DNA from 4 places in the Streptomyces sp. NPDC104761 genome. Region 3 is predicted to be linked to each of the others. Evidence: riboswitches for the same ligand, from Rfam matches in the RefSeq annotation. Region 3 holds a riboswitch; each other region holds the start of a gene.
What was found. Region 3 has a riboswitch for cyclic di-AMP ahead of ACZ63F_RS15895 (C40 family peptidase). Riboswitches for the same ligand answer to the same signal wherever they lie in the genome.
Positions count from the first base shown of each region.

Region 1: it holds a riboswitch for cyclic di-AMP, as region 3 does, so the genes downstream of both, ACZ63F_RS39235 (M23 family metallopeptidase) here and ACZ63F_RS15895 (C40 family peptidase) in region 3, are expected to answer to the same signal.
Region 2: it holds a riboswitch for cyclic di-AMP, as region 3 does, so the genes downstream of both, ACZ63F_RS16845 (transglycosylase SLT domain-containing protein) here and ACZ63F_RS15895 (C40 family peptidase) in region 3, are expected to answer to the same signal.
Region 4: it holds a riboswitch for cyclic di-AMP, as region 3 does, so the genes downstream of both, ACZ63F_RS07075 (transglycosylase family protein) here and ACZ63F_RS15895 (C40 family peptidase) in region 3, are expected to answer to the same signal.

Region 1 covers NZ_JBVJNZ010000022.1:107,260-111,079, reverse strand. Annotated here, with positions in the region: gene ACZ63F_RS39240 (GntR family transcriptional regulator) at 1-611, opposite strand, end outside; gene ACZ63F_RS39235 (M23 family metallopeptidase) at 989-1,744, opposite strand; cyclic di-AMP (ydaO/yuaA leader) riboswitch at 1,757-1,920, opposite strand; gene ACZ63F_RS39230 (M16 family metallopeptidase) at 2,112-3,500, opposite strand; gene ACZ63F_RS39225 (M16 family metallopeptidase) at 3,497-3,820, opposite strand, start outside.
Region 2 covers NZ_JBVJNZ010000005.1:301,826-305,645, reverse strand. Annotated here, with positions in the region: gene ACZ63F_RS16855 (hypothetical protein) at 1-248, opposite strand, end outside; gene ACZ63F_RS16860 (carboxylate--amine ligase) at 1-45, shown strand, start outside; gene ACZ63F_RS16850 (HAD family hydrolase) at 339-1,145, shown strand; gene ACZ63F_RS16845 (transglycosylase SLT domain-containing protein) at 1,164-1,652, opposite strand; cyclic di-AMP (ydaO/yuaA leader) riboswitch at 1,656-1,854, opposite strand; gene ACZ63F_RS16840 (polyprenyl synthetase family protein) at 3,141-3,820, shown strand, end outside.
Region 3 covers NZ_JBVJNZ010000005.1:95,426-99,245, reverse strand. Annotated here, with positions in the region: gene ACZ63F_RS15895 (C40 family peptidase) at 72-1,235, opposite strand; cyclic di-AMP (ydaO/yuaA leader) riboswitch at 1,244-1,417, opposite strand; gene pcrA (DNA helicase PcrA) at 1,752-3,820, shown strand, end outside.
Region 4 covers NZ_JBVJNZ010000002.1:109,218-113,037, forward strand. Annotated here, with positions in the region: gene eno (phosphopyruvate hydratase) at 1-896, opposite strand, end outside; gene ACZ63F_RS07075 (transglycosylase family protein) at 1,364-2,053, opposite strand; cyclic di-AMP (ydaO/yuaA leader) riboswitch at 2,058-2,232, opposite strand; gene ACZ63F_RS07080 (transglycosylase family protein) at 2,427-3,434, opposite strand; gene ACZ63F_RS07085 (cytochrome P450 family protein) at 3,656-3,820, opposite strand, start outside.

The DNA.
Region 1 (3,820 bases), on a different contig from region 3:
CGGTGGGAGACCGTCGAGCGTTCGGTGTGCAGGGCCGTGATCGCCCGGGCACGGTCGCCGTCCCCCCGCGCCACCGCGTCCACGATGGCGCCGTGCTCCGTCCAGGACTCCACGGGGTTGGCGGGCGTCTCCACGGTGTACATCCAGGCGATCTTGTGGCGCAGCTGGGTGAGCGTCGAGGTCAGGGCGTGGCTGCCGGAGGCCTGCGCGAGGGTCTCGTGGAACCAGCCGCCCAGGGAGCGCAGATCCTCGCTGTTGCCCCGCCGGGCCCGCTCCTGCCCCAGCCTGACCAGTCCGCGCAGCACCTTGAGGTGGGCCTCGGTGCGGCGCTGGGCGGCCCGGGAGGCGCCGAGCGGCTCCAGGAGCATGCGCATCTCCAGCAGGTCGGCGGCCTCCTGCTCGGTCGGTTCGGCCACGCACGCGCCCGCGTGCCGGCGCGTCACCACGAAGCCCTCGGCCTCCAGCGTGCGCAGGGCCTCACGGACGGGGACGCGCGAGACCCCGTAACGACGGGCCAGGAGTTCCTCGGTGAGCCGGCTGCCCCGCTCGTAGACACCCGCGACGATGTCGTCCCGGATCGCCGTGCATACCGAGTGCGCCGGAATACGCATGTCCGACCTCCGCCTTAATCCCCGTGAAACGCCGCCGAGTGGCGCTCGTTCCGTGACTCTATTGCAATGAGCCGGAATTTCCGAAGGGGGGCCGGAATCCAGGGATATATTTTGGACAGCAGGGGCACGAAAACGACGAAAGCCCCGGCGGTGGGGCCGGAGCTTCGGAAGATGTCGCGGGTTGTCGTCGGTGCTCGGTCGTCGGGTGCGGGTACGTGGGGGTTGCTCGCGCAGTTCCCCGCGCCCCTTTCAGGGGCGTCACCGCAGCGCCCCTTCAGGGGCGCGGGGAACTGCGCGACCAGCCACGGCGCACCCGCACCCGACGACCGCACCGCGACCCCACGTCGGCCTCGGCGCCGGACCCGCGTCCAGCTCCCTCAGACGTTCACGCCGTGCTTGCGGAGGTAGGCGACCGGGTCGACGTCGGAGCCGTACTCGGGGGTAGTACGGGCCTCGAAGTGGAGGTGGGGGCCGGTCGTGTTGCCGGTCGCACCGGAGAGCCCGATCTGCTGGCCCGGGGTGACCCGCTGCCCCACCGAGACGCCGATGGACGAGAGGTGGCCGTACTGGGTGTACATGCCGTCGGCCATCTTGATGACGATCTCGTTGCCGTACGCGCCGCCCCAGCCGGTGGAGACGACCGTGCCGGTGCCGACCGCGTGCACGACCGTGCCGCTCGCGGCGTGGAAGTCGATGCCGGTGTGGGCACCGGAGGACCACAGGGAGCCGCCGGTCTTGTAGCCGGTGGAGACGTAGGAGTCGCTGATCGGCGCGACGAAGGTGTTGAGGCGCTTGCGCTCGGCCTCGCGGGCGGCGCGAGCCTTGGCCGCGCGCTCCTTCTTGGCCTGCTCCGCGGCCTTCTTCCGGGCGGCCTCCTCGGCCGCCTTGCGCTCGGCGACCGCCTTCTGGGCGGCGGCCTGGGCGTCGATCTGCTCGGCGACGGAGTCGCTGATCGTGATGACCGGGGTGAGGCCGGTCTGCTCCACGGAGTTCTCGGCGGCGAGCGCCGGGGCGGCGGAGACGGTGCCGATGACACCTGTGGTGGTGAGGGCCGCGATGCCGGCGGCCTGCGCGGTGGTGCGCTTCACCCGGCCGGGACGACGATGCTTCCCGGAGGCGCACATGAACGCCATGTAGAGGCTGGTCCTTTCCTTCCCTCTCGCCTACCGGGTTAGCTGACGGGTTCGGAGCAGGAAGGTCTCCTACGGACCCCCTCGCGACACGCGCGGGCGCCCGATTCACCCCAGGGACTGCGTGGGTCCCCGGCTCCCCTGGCTCGCGCCGTACGGGGACTCGGCGATGGCTGTCCGGTGCCGCGGACGCGGCGCGATGCCTGACGGACAGCCCGGAAGAACCTACGAGGGCCCGCCTTCAATGCTCAAACGGATCACCGTTTTTGTCGCGCATCCCACAGGGCAGACAGGCAACCTCCGCCCCAATTCGGACATTCCAGAGCCCTGGTGACCGGGATGGTCACCAGGGCTCCGCACGCGCGCGCCGCTACTCGGCGGCGACGACGTGGACTTCGCCGATCCCGAGAGCCTCCACGGGCTCCTTGATCTGCGCCGCGTCCCCGACGAGGACCGTCACCAGGCGGTCCACCGGGAAGGCGTTCACGACCGCCGCGGTGGCCTCCACGGTGCCGGTGGCGGCCAGTTGCCGGTACAGCGTGGCCTGGAAGTCGTCGGGCAGGTACTGCTCGACCTGGTCGGCCAGGGTGCCCGCGACGGCCGCCGCGGTCTCGTACTTGAGCGGCGCCACCCCGACGAGGTTCTGCACGGCCACGTCGCGCTCGGCGTCCGTGAGGCCCTCGGCGGCGAGCGTGCGCAGCACCGTCCACAGGTCCGACAGGGCCGGCCCGGTGTTCGGGGTGTCCACGGAGCCGCTGATGGCGAGCATCGCGGCGCCGGTGCCGTCGGGGGCGGACCGCAGGACCTGCCCGAAGGAGCGGACGCCGTAGGTGTAGCCCTTCTCCTCGCGCAGGACGCGGTCCAGGCGGGAGGTGAGGGTGCCGCCCAGGCAGTAGGTGCCGAGCACCTGGGCGGGCCACACCCGGTCGTGCCGGTCGGCGCCGACACGGCCGATGAGCAGCTGGGTCTGGACGGCGCCGGGGCGGTCCACGATGACGACCCGGCCGGTGTCGTCGGCGGTCACCGCCGGGACCGGGCGGGGCTGCGCGGTGGAACCGCGCCAGGCACCCAGGGTCTCGCCGAGCAGCTCGTTCAGGTCGATGCCGGTCAGGTCGCCGACGACGACCGCCGTGGCCGTGGCGGGGCGCACGTGCCGGTCGTAGAAGGCACGGACGGCGGCCGCGTCGATCTTCTCGACGGTGTCCTCGGTGCCCTGGCGCGGCCGGGACATCCGCGCGGTCGACGGGAACAGCTCCTTGTAGAGCTCCTTGGCGGCGCGCCGGCTGGGGTTGGCCAGCTCGTGCGGGATCTCGTCGAGGCGGTTGCGGACCAGCCGCTCGACCTCGCTCTCGGCGAAGGCGGGCGCCCGCAGCGCGTCGGAGAGCAGCCCGAGGCCCTTGGCGAGCCGGGAGGCCGGGACCTCCAGGCTGATCCGGACGCCGGGGTGGTCGGCGTGCGCGTCGAGGGTGGCACCGGCCCGCTCGAGCTCGGCGGCGTACTCCTCGGCGGAGTGCTTGTCGGTGCCCTCGGAGAAGGCGCGCGCCATGATCGTGGCGACGCCGTCCAGGCCGGCCGGCTCGGCGTCCAGGGGCGCGTCCAGGAGCACCTCGACGGCGACGACCTGCTGGCCGGGGCGGTGGCAGTGCAGCACGGTCAGGCCGTTGTCCAGGGTGCCGCGCTCGGGTGCCGGGAAGGCCCAGGGCTTGGCCTCGCCCGGCTGCGGCTGGGGGTGGAAGTCCATGGTGGCGAGCTCGGTCACTTGGCCCTCTCCTCGTTGTTGTCGCCGGCTTCGACCGTGGCTTCGGCCTCGGGGTCCTCGGGTACGTCGGCGTCCTCGACCGTCTCCGGGGACTTCGGTTCGTAGACGAGCACCGCGCGGTTGTCGGGCCGCAGACGGGCCTTGGCGACCTCCTGGACCTCCTCCGGGGTGACCGCCAGGACACGCTGCACGGCGGTCAGGGCGAGCTGCGGGTCGCCGAACAGGACGGCGAAGCGGCACAGTTCGTCCGCGCGGCCCGCGACGGTACCGAGCCGGTCCAGCCACTCGCGCTCCAACTGGGCCTGGGCGCGCTCCATCTC
Region 2 (3,820 bases), 210 kb from region 3:
ACCAACCGCCGCAGCTCCAGCAACGCCGCGAAGCAGGCACCGTAGCTGCCGTGACCGGCGCCGACACCTCCGGCGGTCCCCCCGGTCCTCACCTGCCCCAACAGCTCGCGTGCGACGTCCGGTTCGACGGCGTCGCCGTCCCCGTCGAACCGGAGTCCGAGCCGTCGGACGTCCCCGACGCTCAGCGCATCGCCGGCCGGGTCCTCGGGGCAGGTGCCGAGCGTCTCGGAGAACACAACGGCCGCCACTGGCAAAGGCCCCATCACGGAGACGGCGGGCGCCACTTGAGGCCGAAACGCACGTGAGTCCCACGGCCGCGCTGTCCGTATTCTCTGATCATGGTCGCACCCTCCCCGTACTCACTGATCGCCACCGACCTGGACGGCACGCTGCTGCGCGGCGACGACACCCTGTCGGAACGGTCGCTCGCCGCGCTCGGACAGGCCCGCCGGGCCGGTGCCCAGCACCTCGTGGTGACCGGCCGTCCGGCCCCGAGAGTGCGCCCGCTCCTCGACGACCTCGGCTGCACGGGACTCGCGGTCTGCGGCCAGGGCGCGCAGGTGTACGACGCCGGCGCGCACCGCCTGCTGTGGTCGGTCACCCTGGACCGGGAACTGGCGGAGACCGCACTCGGCAAGATCGAGGCCGAGGTCGGCCAGGTGTACGCGGCGGTCGACCAGGACGGTGTGGACGGGCTCACGCTCATCGAGCCGGGCTATCTGATGCCCCATCCCACGCTGCCCGCGCTGCGCGTCGCCCGGCGCGACGACCTGTGGTGCGCGCCGATCAGCAAGGTGCTGCTGCGCCACCACACCCTGTCCGACGACGAACTGGCGACGACCGCCCGCTCGGTCGTCGGATCGCTGGCGACGGTCACGATGTCCGGGCCGGGCACCGTCGAACTGCAGCCGTGCGGGGTGACCAAGGCGACCGGGCTCGCGCTGGCCGCCGACCGGCTGGGGCTGAGCGCCGGACGGGCCATCGCCTTCGGCGACATGCCCAACGACATCCCGATGTTCGCGTGGGCGGCCCACGGGGTGGCGATGGCCAACGCCCATCCCGAACTCAGGGCGATGGCCGACGAGATCACCACGTCGAACGAGGACGACGGCATCGCCGTCGTCCTCGAAAGACTCTTCGACTGACGCGCGGCGTCGGTCGGGTCAGTACGCGCCGTTGACGTTGTCGATCGAGCCGTACCGTGCGGCGGCGTAGTTGCAGGCGGCGGTGATGTTCGCGACCGGGTCGTAGATGTCGAACGACGTGCCGTCCACGTGGTAGGCCTTGAACGTCGGGTCGATGACCTGGAGCAGGCCCTTGGACGGGATGCCCTTCGCCGCGTTGGAGTCCCAGAGGTTGATGGCCCGCGGGTTGCCGGAGGACTCCCGCATCAGGTTGCGGTAGATGCCGTTGTAGGTGCCAGGGATGTTCTTCTCGTGCATGATCGCGAGCGACTCGCGGATCCAGCCGTCGAGGTTGTTCGGGTACCCGGCGAGGGTCGTGGAGGCCGTTGTGGTGGAGGAGCCGGCGGCGGACGCGGTCGTCGCCCCGATGAGCGGGAGAGCGAGGACGGCGGCACCGGTGCCGACGACGGCGAGCGTGCGGGCGATGCGGTTACGGCGGGGACGGCGGTGCTGGGCGGCAGCAGGCATGGCGAGGTTCCTCTCCGTCGCCTGCGAGGTGAGCTGTCGGGTTCGGGCCCGGGGAGTGCCCGGCCGCACCGCCCGAAGGCGATACGACTTCACCCCTAGCCGTTCCGGAACGACGTCTGTTCTGTGACGTCGGCCGCCCGGTCCGGCGACTTACCTGGGTCCCCCGCTCCTGCCGTGCGAATGATCTCGTCGATGGGTCATTACGGGCGGCGGCAGGATTCGGCGTCCGCCCGGCGAGCCGGAACGTATGCGACAGCACATGTCCGGAACAAGAGCCTGATGCGCACAACGTGCCGATTAGCCTTGATCCGCGCCGTATGGACCGCTTGATCCTTTGCGACTGCCAACCCTCAACTGGCTTACAGGGAAAGGAAAGGAGGGTTGCCTTGCGCGCCCTGCGGCATTTAGGTGCACGTGACCTACTTCACGAATTCGCAATAGCGGCAAATCGGGCATTCGAGACTGATGGAATCCGCCTTTTCCTGGTTCGGCGGAATAGTGCCCGGCTCGTATTCGTTGGGATTCCACTCCGGAGTGTCCCTGTGTGGATGATTAGCGAGATTAGTCCGAATTGAGGCGCTCCATGAACTTCAGGCCGATTCTGGTCGGATCAGGGGAGTGGGCGGGTGCCGCCGGTCGGACTCAACGCCGCAGGTGAGGCTGCTGGTTGGCGGTCCGGGTACGGAGTGCGTGCCGAGGGTCGGCGTGCGTACGCGTGATTCTCGTCACGTCGGGGGAAGGGTGCCGGGGGATCGGGATCGTCGGTGTGAGGGCCCGTCGTGAAGGCGGAACCTCCTCTGCGGTGTGAGTCGTTGACATGACGGGAGTCTGGGCGGGGACCCGGGCGTGAGATGTCCCTGCGGGCCGGCCGGGGGAGCCTGCGGGCCACCGCGTGCGCGCGTGGGGGTGTTGTTCCGTCGGCCGACGGGACGGCGGTCGGGGAGGTGCGCATCACGGTCAGGGAGGTGCGCATCCAGGAGTCGCAGGCCGAGGGGCGTGGGTCGACGGAACGTGGAGGTCGCCGTGCGTGGTCCCGTGGAGGAAGGGTGTGCGGACGGGGGTGGAATGCCGCCGTTCGTGCATCGGGTGTCCTCGTCGGCCTGGCAGGGTGGGGGAGAGGGGTACGCCCGGGCAGGTGACGCCCGCCGGGGGGAGTGGGGCGGGTTCCGGGCGGCGGCCGTCCGGAGGGTTCGTTGCCGGACGGATCCGGGGCGTCACCCGGGACCCGGGCCCGGCGTGGAGGCCGGTGCGGGACACGGCCTGGGCCTCGGTTCGGGACAACTGACCGCACTTCCTGTTAAGTCAGTAGATGTCATGTCGTATCAGCTGATCAAAAACATAACGGTCGTGATCCGATAGCGCCCGGGGTGTAACCGTGGGCGCTATCGGTGATCGAAACCTGACCGGATACGCTGACTTGAGTGATGGCAGCGACCTATCGACAAACCGTGTAATCGCCAGTAGACACCAGCAGACAGGAGACCCCTCGTGACCGTCGTCGGGCCGTTCGGGCTGAGCGTGCGGGACCAGGCTCTGGAAGCCGATGTCCAGGCCGGATTGACGGCTGTCGAGGAAGGCTTGCTAGACGCCACCAAGAGCGAGGTCCCGTTCATCACGGAGGCCGCCCAGCATCTCGTGCGGGCCGGGGGGAAGCGGTTCCGTCCGCTGCTGGTGATGCTCGCCGCGCAGTTCGGCGACCCGTACGCGCCCGGTGTCGTGCCGTCGGCCGTCGTCGTCGAGCTCACCCACCTGGCCACGCTGTACCACGACGACGTGATGGACGAGGCCGCCGTACGCCGCGGTGTCGACAGTGCCAACACCCGCTGGGGCAATTCGCTCGCTGTCCTCACCGGCGACTTCCTCTTCGCCCGCGCCTCCCAGATCCTTGCCGACCTCGGTCCCGAGGCGGTCCGGGTCCAGGCCCTCGCGTTCGAACGGCTGGTGACCGGTCAGATCCTGGAGACGGCCGGCCCGTCGGACGGCCGTGACCCGGTCGAGCACTACCTCGACGTGCTCAGCGGCAAGACCGGCTCGCTGGTCGCGGTCTCCTGCCGCTTCGGCGCGATGCTGTCCGGTGCCGACGAGACGGTCGTCGACGTCCTCACCCAGTACGGCGAACGGCTCGGCGTCGCCTTCCAGCTCGCCGACGACGTCCTGGACATCGCCTC
Region 3 (3,820 bases):
GCCGTGGCGCGTGCGGGCCGGCGGAGGGAAGCGGGTGGGGGCGCCCGAGAGGTGACGGGCGCCCCGCGGGGTCAGGCCGGGCGCACCACGCTGTGGATGATCGACTCGCCGCCGTAGTAGATCGACTCCTCGCGGACGTAGGCGCCGGGCTTCGGGGCGTGGATCATCATGCCGTTGCCGAGGTAGATGCCGACGTGGCTGACGTCGTCGTAGAAGAAGACCAGATCGCCGGGGAGGGCGTCGGCGAGGGAGACGGTGGTGCCGGCGTTCACCTGGTCGTAGGTGGTGCGCGGCAGGGAGACGCCCGCGGCCTTCCAGGCGGCCTGGGAGAGCCCCGAGCAGTCGTAGGAGCCGGGTCCGGTGGCACCCCAGACGTACGGCTTGCCGATCTGCGCGCGGGCGAAGGCGATCGCCTTGGCGGCCTTCGTGGCGTAGGCGGAGTCCGGGCCGGAGTCCGAACCCGATCCGGAAGCGGAGCCGCCCGGCGCCGAGGACGCCGCGGACGACGAGGCCTCCCGGTCGGCAGCGGCGGCCTGCTGCTGCGCCAGCTCCGCCGCCTTGCGGGCCGCCTCCTCCTGCTGCCGCTTCTCGATCGCCGCCAGCCGGGCCTTCTCCGTGGCCGTCAGCTGCGACAGCAGCTCCCGCGCGGAGGCCAGCTTCGTCTGCACGGTGGCCTTGGCGGTCCTGAGGTCGTCCTGTGTCCCGGTGAGCGACTCGAGGCTCCGGGTGGTCTCCTGCCGCTTCTTCATGGTCGCGGACTGCTCGGTGACGTAGTCGTCGACCGCGCTCTTCTGGCGCGAGGTCAGGCGGCTCATCAGCTGGTCCTGGTCGAAGTAGCCCTGGGGGCTGTCCGCGAGCAGGAAGGTCGCGGTGTCGGGAACGCTCGCGCCGGTGCGGTACTGGGCCGCGGCGAACGAACCCAGTTCCTCACGCGCCCTGTTGAGCCGTTCGGTGCGTCTGGCGACGTCGTCGAGCAGGGCGTCGACCTGCTTGCGCTGTCTGCCGGTGCGCTCCTTGGCCGCGTTGTACTTCTCGGTCGCCGACTCCGCCTGCCGGTAGAGGGCGTCGACCTTCTTCTCGACCTCCTCCAGGCTCGGCTTGCCGTCCTCGGAGGGCGCGGCCTCGGCCGACTGGGAGAACAGGGCCATGGAGGTGAGGGCCGCGGTGGCCAGCGCGGGGGTGCGTATGCCTGCCGCGCGCGCTCCTGACGGCCGGGACTTGCGGTGCGACGCCAACGGGGGCGACTCCTTCCGGTGTTCCGCCTACCGAGTTAGCTGTCGGGTTCGGGCGGGTGGTTCGGAAGGGTTGCCCTACGGCCCGTCCCCCGGAGGGGAGTCGGGACCGATTCACCCCGGGATCGGTGTGGGTCCCCGGCTCCGGACGCGCGGTGGCGCCCCGGACTCGGCGGAGGCCGTGCGGCCCGGCGACGTTCGCCGGTGGGGGTCGTGCGGCCTGCCCGGCACGCTAGCCAACTCGTGTGGTCTCTGTGAAGTTTGATGTGCGATATGCCCGATACATTTTCGTGACCTTGGCGTTGCGCTCGTTCAGGCGGGGCGATCGGGGAGGTTATGGGCGACTTGCCCGGATGGGTCCAAAGGTTCCGGCGGGAGGTATACAAAGGTCCGGGGTGGGGGTCGGCGGCTGCGGGACGCGCGTCGACCTGCTGTGACGGAGGGGATCCGTTCGGTCACGTTGGCGACTTTTCGGGGTGGCGGCCGGTTGTCGGTGGGGCGCCCTAGACTCGGAGAGCGATGAGCAGCCTCTTTGACGACAGCTTCCTGGCGAGCCTCCAGGCCCCCCGCGGCCACGACGAGGAACCTCCGCCGCCGCCCGAGGACGAACACGCTCCGGAGTCGGTTCCGGACGATCTGTTCGGCGGGAAGTTCGACGTGCCCCCGGACCGGGACGCCTACTACCGCGACGGTGCCGCCCGCCCCGCCCTGGACCCGGCCGCGCTCCTGGAGGGGCTGAACGACAACCAGCGGGCCGCCGTCGTGCACGCCGGCTCCCCGCTGCTCATCGTGGCCGGCGCCGGTTCCGGCAAGACGCGCGTGCTCACCCACCGCATCGCGCACCTGCTCGGCGCGCGCCAGGTGCACCCGGGCCAGATCCTCGCGATCACGTTCACCAACAAGGCCGCGGGCGAGATGAAGGAGCGCGTCGAGCACCTCGTCGGCCCGCGCGCGAACGCGATGTGGGTGATGACCTTCCACAGCGCCTGCGTGCGGATCCTGCGCCGGGAGAGCAAGAAGCTCGGCTTCACCTCCTCCTTCTCGATCTACGACGCCGCCGACTCCAAGCGCCTGATGGCCCTGGTCTGCCGTGACCTGGACCTCGACCCCAAGCGCTACCCGCCGAAGTCCTTCAGCGCCCAGGTCAGCAACCTGAAGAACGAGCTGGTCGACGAGGAGGACTTCGCCGCCAGGGCCACCGACGGTTTCGAGAAGACCCTCGCCCAGGCCTACGCCCTCTACCAGTCGCGGCTGCGCGAGGCGAACGCCCTCGACTTCGACGACCTGATCATGACGACGGTCAACCTGCTGCGCGCCTTCCCGGACGTCGCCGAGCACTACCGCCGCCGCTTCCGGCACGTCCTGGTCGACGAGTACCAGGACACCAACCACGCCCAGTACGCCCTCGTGCGCGAGCTGGTCGGCACCGGCGCACACGAGGAGGACACCCCGCCCGGCGAGCACGACCTGCCCCCCGCCGAGCTCTGCGTCGTCGGTGACGCCGACCAGTCGATCTACGCCTTCCGGGGCGCCACGATCCGCAACATCCTCCAGTTCGAGGAGGACTACCCGAACGCGACGACGATCCTCCTGGAGCAGAACTACCGCTCCACCCAGACGATCCTCTCCGCCGCCAACGCGGTCATCGAGCGCAACGAGTCCCGCCGCCCGAAGAACCTGTGGACCAACGCGGGCGCGGGCGCGCAGATCACCGGCTACGTCGCCGACACCGAACACGACGAGGCGCAGTTCGTCGCCGAGGAGATAGACCGTCTGACGGACGCGGGCGAGGCCAAGGCCGGCGATGTCGCCGTCTTCTACCGCACCAACGCGCAGTCCCGTGTCTTCGAGGAGATCTTCATCCGGGTCGGCCTGCCCTACAAGGTGGTCGGCGGCGTCCGCTTCTACGAGCGCAAGGAGGTCCGGGACGTCCTGGCGTACCTGCGGGTGCTGGCCAACCCGGAGGACTCCGTCCCGCTCCGGCGCATCCTCAACGTCCCCAAGCGCGGCATCGGCGACCGCGCGGAGGCGATGATCGACGCCCTCGCGCAGCGCGAGAAGATCAGCTTCCCGCAGGCGCTCAAGCGGGTCGACGAGGCGTACGGCATGGCCGCGCGGTCGGCGAACGCGGTCAAGCGGTTCAACACGCTGATGGAGGACCTCCGTACGGTCGTGGAGTCCGGCGCCGGACCCGCCACAGTCCTGGAGGCGATCTACGAACGCACCGGATACCTGGCCGAGTTGCAGAACTCCACGGACCCGCAGGACGAGACCCGTATCGAGAACCTCCAGGAACTCGCCTCCGTGGCCCTGGAGTTCGAGCAGGAGTCCGGCGAGGGCGAGCAGTCCGGCGGCCTCGCCGACTTCCTGGAGCGGGTGGCCCTGGTCGCCGACTCCGATCAGATCCCCGACGAGGACGAGAACGGCGACGGCGTCATCACCCTGATGACCCTGCACACCGCCAAGGGCCTCGAGTTCCCGGTGGTGTTCCTGACCGGCATGGAGGACGGCGTCTTCCCGCACATGCGCGCCCTCGGCCAGACCAAGGAGCTGGAGGAGGAACGGCGGCTCGCCTACGTCGGCATCAC
Region 4 (3,820 bases), on a different contig from region 3:
AGGACCTTCCAGCCCGCCCAGTCGTCCTCGAACAGCGGGTCCTCGATGGAGACCAGCGGGTAGGAGGCGACGAGCTCCTCGTAGTACTCGGTCATCTCGGCGGCCGAGCGGGACTTGCCCTCGAACTCGTACTTGCCGTCCTTGTAGAACTCGGACGCGGCGACGTCGAGCGCGAGCGCGATCTGCTCGCCGGGGACGTAACCGGCCTGCTTGATGGCCTCCAGGATGAGGTCGAGCGCGGCGCGGTTCGACTCCAGGTTCGGGGCGAAGCCGCCCTCGTCGCCGAGGCCGGTGGCCAGGCCCTTGCCCTTCAGGACCTTCTTCAGGGTGTGGTAGACCTCGGCACCCCAGCGCAGCGCCTCGGAGAAGGACTCCGCGCCGATCGGGGCGATCATGAACTCCTGGATGTCGACGTTGGAGTCCGCGTGCGAGCCGCCGTTGAGGATGTTCATCATCGGGACGGGCAGCAGGTGCGCGTTCGGGCCGCCGAGGTAGCGGAACAGCGGCAGGTCGGACGCCTCGGAGGCGGCGTGCGCGACGGCGAGGGAGACGCCGAGGATGGCGTTGGCGCCGAGCGAGCCCTTGTTGTCGGTGGCGTCCAGGTCGAACATCGCCTGGTCGATCAGGCGCTGCTCGGTGGCGTCGTAGCCGACGAGCTCCGGGCCGATCTGCTCGATGACGGCGAGGACGGCCTTCTCGACGCCCTTGCCCTGGTAGCGGTTGGGGTCGCCGTCACGAAGCTCGATGGCCTCGAAGGCACCGGTGGAGGCGCCGGACGGGACGGCGGCACGACCCGTGCTGCCGTCGTCGAGGCCGACCTCGACCTCGACCGTGGGGTTGCCTCGGGAGTCCAGGATTTCCCGGGCTACGACGACGTCGATGGACGGCACGAGCATCTCCTTCTTGGGATGTGACGCTGGTTGTGCGGGGCGCACGCGGGCCTCGTCGGCCCTTGCTCAGCCTTGCGACTAGAGCCTAACCGTCCCGGGGCCGTCGGCCGGCACGACCGACCGGCCCGTGGACACACAGACGGTACTCATTGTTCACGTGCGGAACAAAGGGGGGTCCGATGAAGAACGGGAGAAGAGCGGACCAAGAAGGGGACGCCGGGGCGACGGGGACCACAGGGCGGCGGGTGGCGGGCGGCGGGCGGCGGGCGGCGGGCGGCGGGCGGCGGGCGGCGGCAAAGAGAAACCCCGCTCCGGTGCGTTCGGGGGAAAACGCACCGGAGCGGGGTTCGTGGGGGACGGGGGTGGCCCTCACGTGGTCTCCACTATGGGGACCACGGCTGTGGGGGAGCTGTGGTTCAGCTGGGCACCGCTTGGTACTTTCGGCGGCCGCCCCGCGGGCTGCGTCAGGCGCCCTACTTCAGGTGCAGCTGCTGGCCCGGGTAGATGAAGTCGGCGTCCTCGACGATGTCCTTGTTCAGCTTGAACAGCGCCTGCCAGCCGCCCTTGACCTTGTGCTTCGCGGCGATCGAGCTGAGGGTGTCGCCCTTGACGACCTTGTACTCGCCGTCGCCCTTCTTGACCTTCTTGCCGGTCGGGGTGGTGACGGTCTTCTTGGCGGCCGGGCGCTCGGCGGAGCGGGAGGCGGCCTGGGTGTCGGTCGACCGGGTGCTCGTGCCGGCGCTGCTGCTCGACGAGGAGCTGGAGGAGCCGGTGCTGCTGCCGCTGTAGGTGGCGCCGGACAGACCCGTGCCGCAGACCGGCCAGGCACCCTTGCCCTGCGCGGCGAGGACCTTCTCGGCGATCTGGATCTGCTGCGCCTTGGTGGCCTGGTTGGCCTGCGCGGCGTACTGCGTGCCGCCGTACGCGGCCCAGGTGGAGGCGGAGAACTGCAGACCGCCGTAGTAGCCGTTGCCGGTGTTGATGGCCCAGTTGCCGCCGGACTCGCACTGGGCGACGGCGTCCCACTCGGAGGCGGTGGCGGCGGAGGCGCTGCCGGCCGCCATCAGCGGGGCGGCGACGGCGACGCCGGTGACACCGGCGACAGCGATGGCGCGGACGGCCTTGGACGGACGACGGTGCTTGCCCTTGCCGGAGAACAGCATGGATCGATCCCCTCACCGACGCCTGCGAGGTGAGCTGTCGGGTTCGGGCCGGTTGAGTTGCCCGGCCGCACACCCGTGTGTCGGTGCGCGGCTTCACCCCGAGCCGGATCGGCGGTCTCAACCACCGGTCCCGGCACTTACCTTGGGTCCCCCGCTCCTGCCTACGGCGCATGACGCGACGACTGTTCCCGGGCAGCCGCTGGCAGGACTCGGCGTTGCGACGGCCGGGGCTCGTGGTGACGAGCGGCCTCGACCGTAAACAGGCCATCAGGTGAATTTCAAAGATGATCAGGGCTTCTGAGACTCATCCCACACTCTCACCAAAACGGACATTCAGCTCGAAGCAGGGCGTCAACTCCCGCCGCCTTTCGTCCTATTCGGTGCCGAGTTTCAGGGTCTGACCGGGGGTGATGGCATTCGGGTCGGAGCCGATGTCGGCCTTGTTCACGTCATAGAGCGCGCGCCACCCGCCGTCCAGACCAAGGGAGTCGGCGATGGAGGCGAGGGTGTCGCCGTCGCGGACGACGTAGGTGCCGCCGTCGCCGGAGGCGTGCCGGCCGGAGGAGGTGACATTCTGACCGTTTGTCACGCTTTCGTCCGCCGAACCGCCGCGGTGCTTACCGCCGCCACCGACGGCTCCCGTGTCCACCAGACTCCAAGACCCCCCGGTCTGCCACGATTTGTCCGAGTCGTCAGCCCCGGAGGTGACAGGACTCTCACTGGCCTTCGGCGCAGCGGAGCCGGAATCGGAGTCGGAGGTTTCCGACTTGTCCGTCTTGCTGGATTTGCCGGAGGCGTCAGCCTTGGAGTCGCCGCCGGCGCTCGAACCCGGGGAGGGGGTGACGGAGCCGCCCCCGGAGTCCGTAGTGCCCGAAGAGGCGTCAGAACCGGAGGAAGAGGATGAGTCGGACAGCCCGGAGGACGAGTCCGATGAGTCGGACGAGTCGGATGAACCAGACGAACCACCCGAGCTGCCCAGGCCCGTGTCGACGTTCACCGAGGCGTCGTCGGACGAGAGTCCGGCGAGCAGGGCGCAGGTCCGCCAGGCTTTGGTGCCCTGGTCGGCGAGCATCTTCTCGGCGACCGCGATCTGCTGCGAACGGCTCGCCTGGTCCGGCGTGGAGGCGTACTCCTGGCCCCCGTACTTGCTCCAGTCCTCCAGGGAGATCTGAAGACCGCCGTAGTAGCCCGTGCCGTTGTCGGCGCTCCAGGAGCCGCCGCTCTCGCACTCGGCCACGTGGTCCCAGGTAGAGCCGTCGGCCGCGCTGGCGTTCACCGCGCCGAGGAGCGGGATGGCGATGGCGGAGCCGGTCACCCCGGCCGCGACGAGGAGTGCCGGAGCCTGGCGGGGGCGACGGTGACGACCGTTCCCGGAGAGCATGCGGAAACCTTTCGAGCGACAGCGGTGACCAGCGCGGCGGGTCCCGCGAGGGCGCCGCGCTGATGGGTGAACGTATCGGCAGACGATCACTTGTCACAAGTTAATGCCGCGCAGATCACGTGAAGATCACAGACTTGAACGCCGGTCACCTTTTGCCCGTACGGGCCGGTGGTGGCTTCGGCGAAGGCTCGCCGCGGGCCCGGCGAGGGCCCGGCGAGGGCTCACCGACCGGTGGGCGTGAACTCCACCGGGAGAGTACGCAGTCCGCGCATGATGAGTCCGCCGCGCCACCGCAACTCCCCGTCGTCGACGGCCAGTCGCAGGTCCGGAAGGCGGGTGAGGAGACCGGCGAGCGCGGTCTGTCCCTCCAGGCGGGCGAGCGGAGC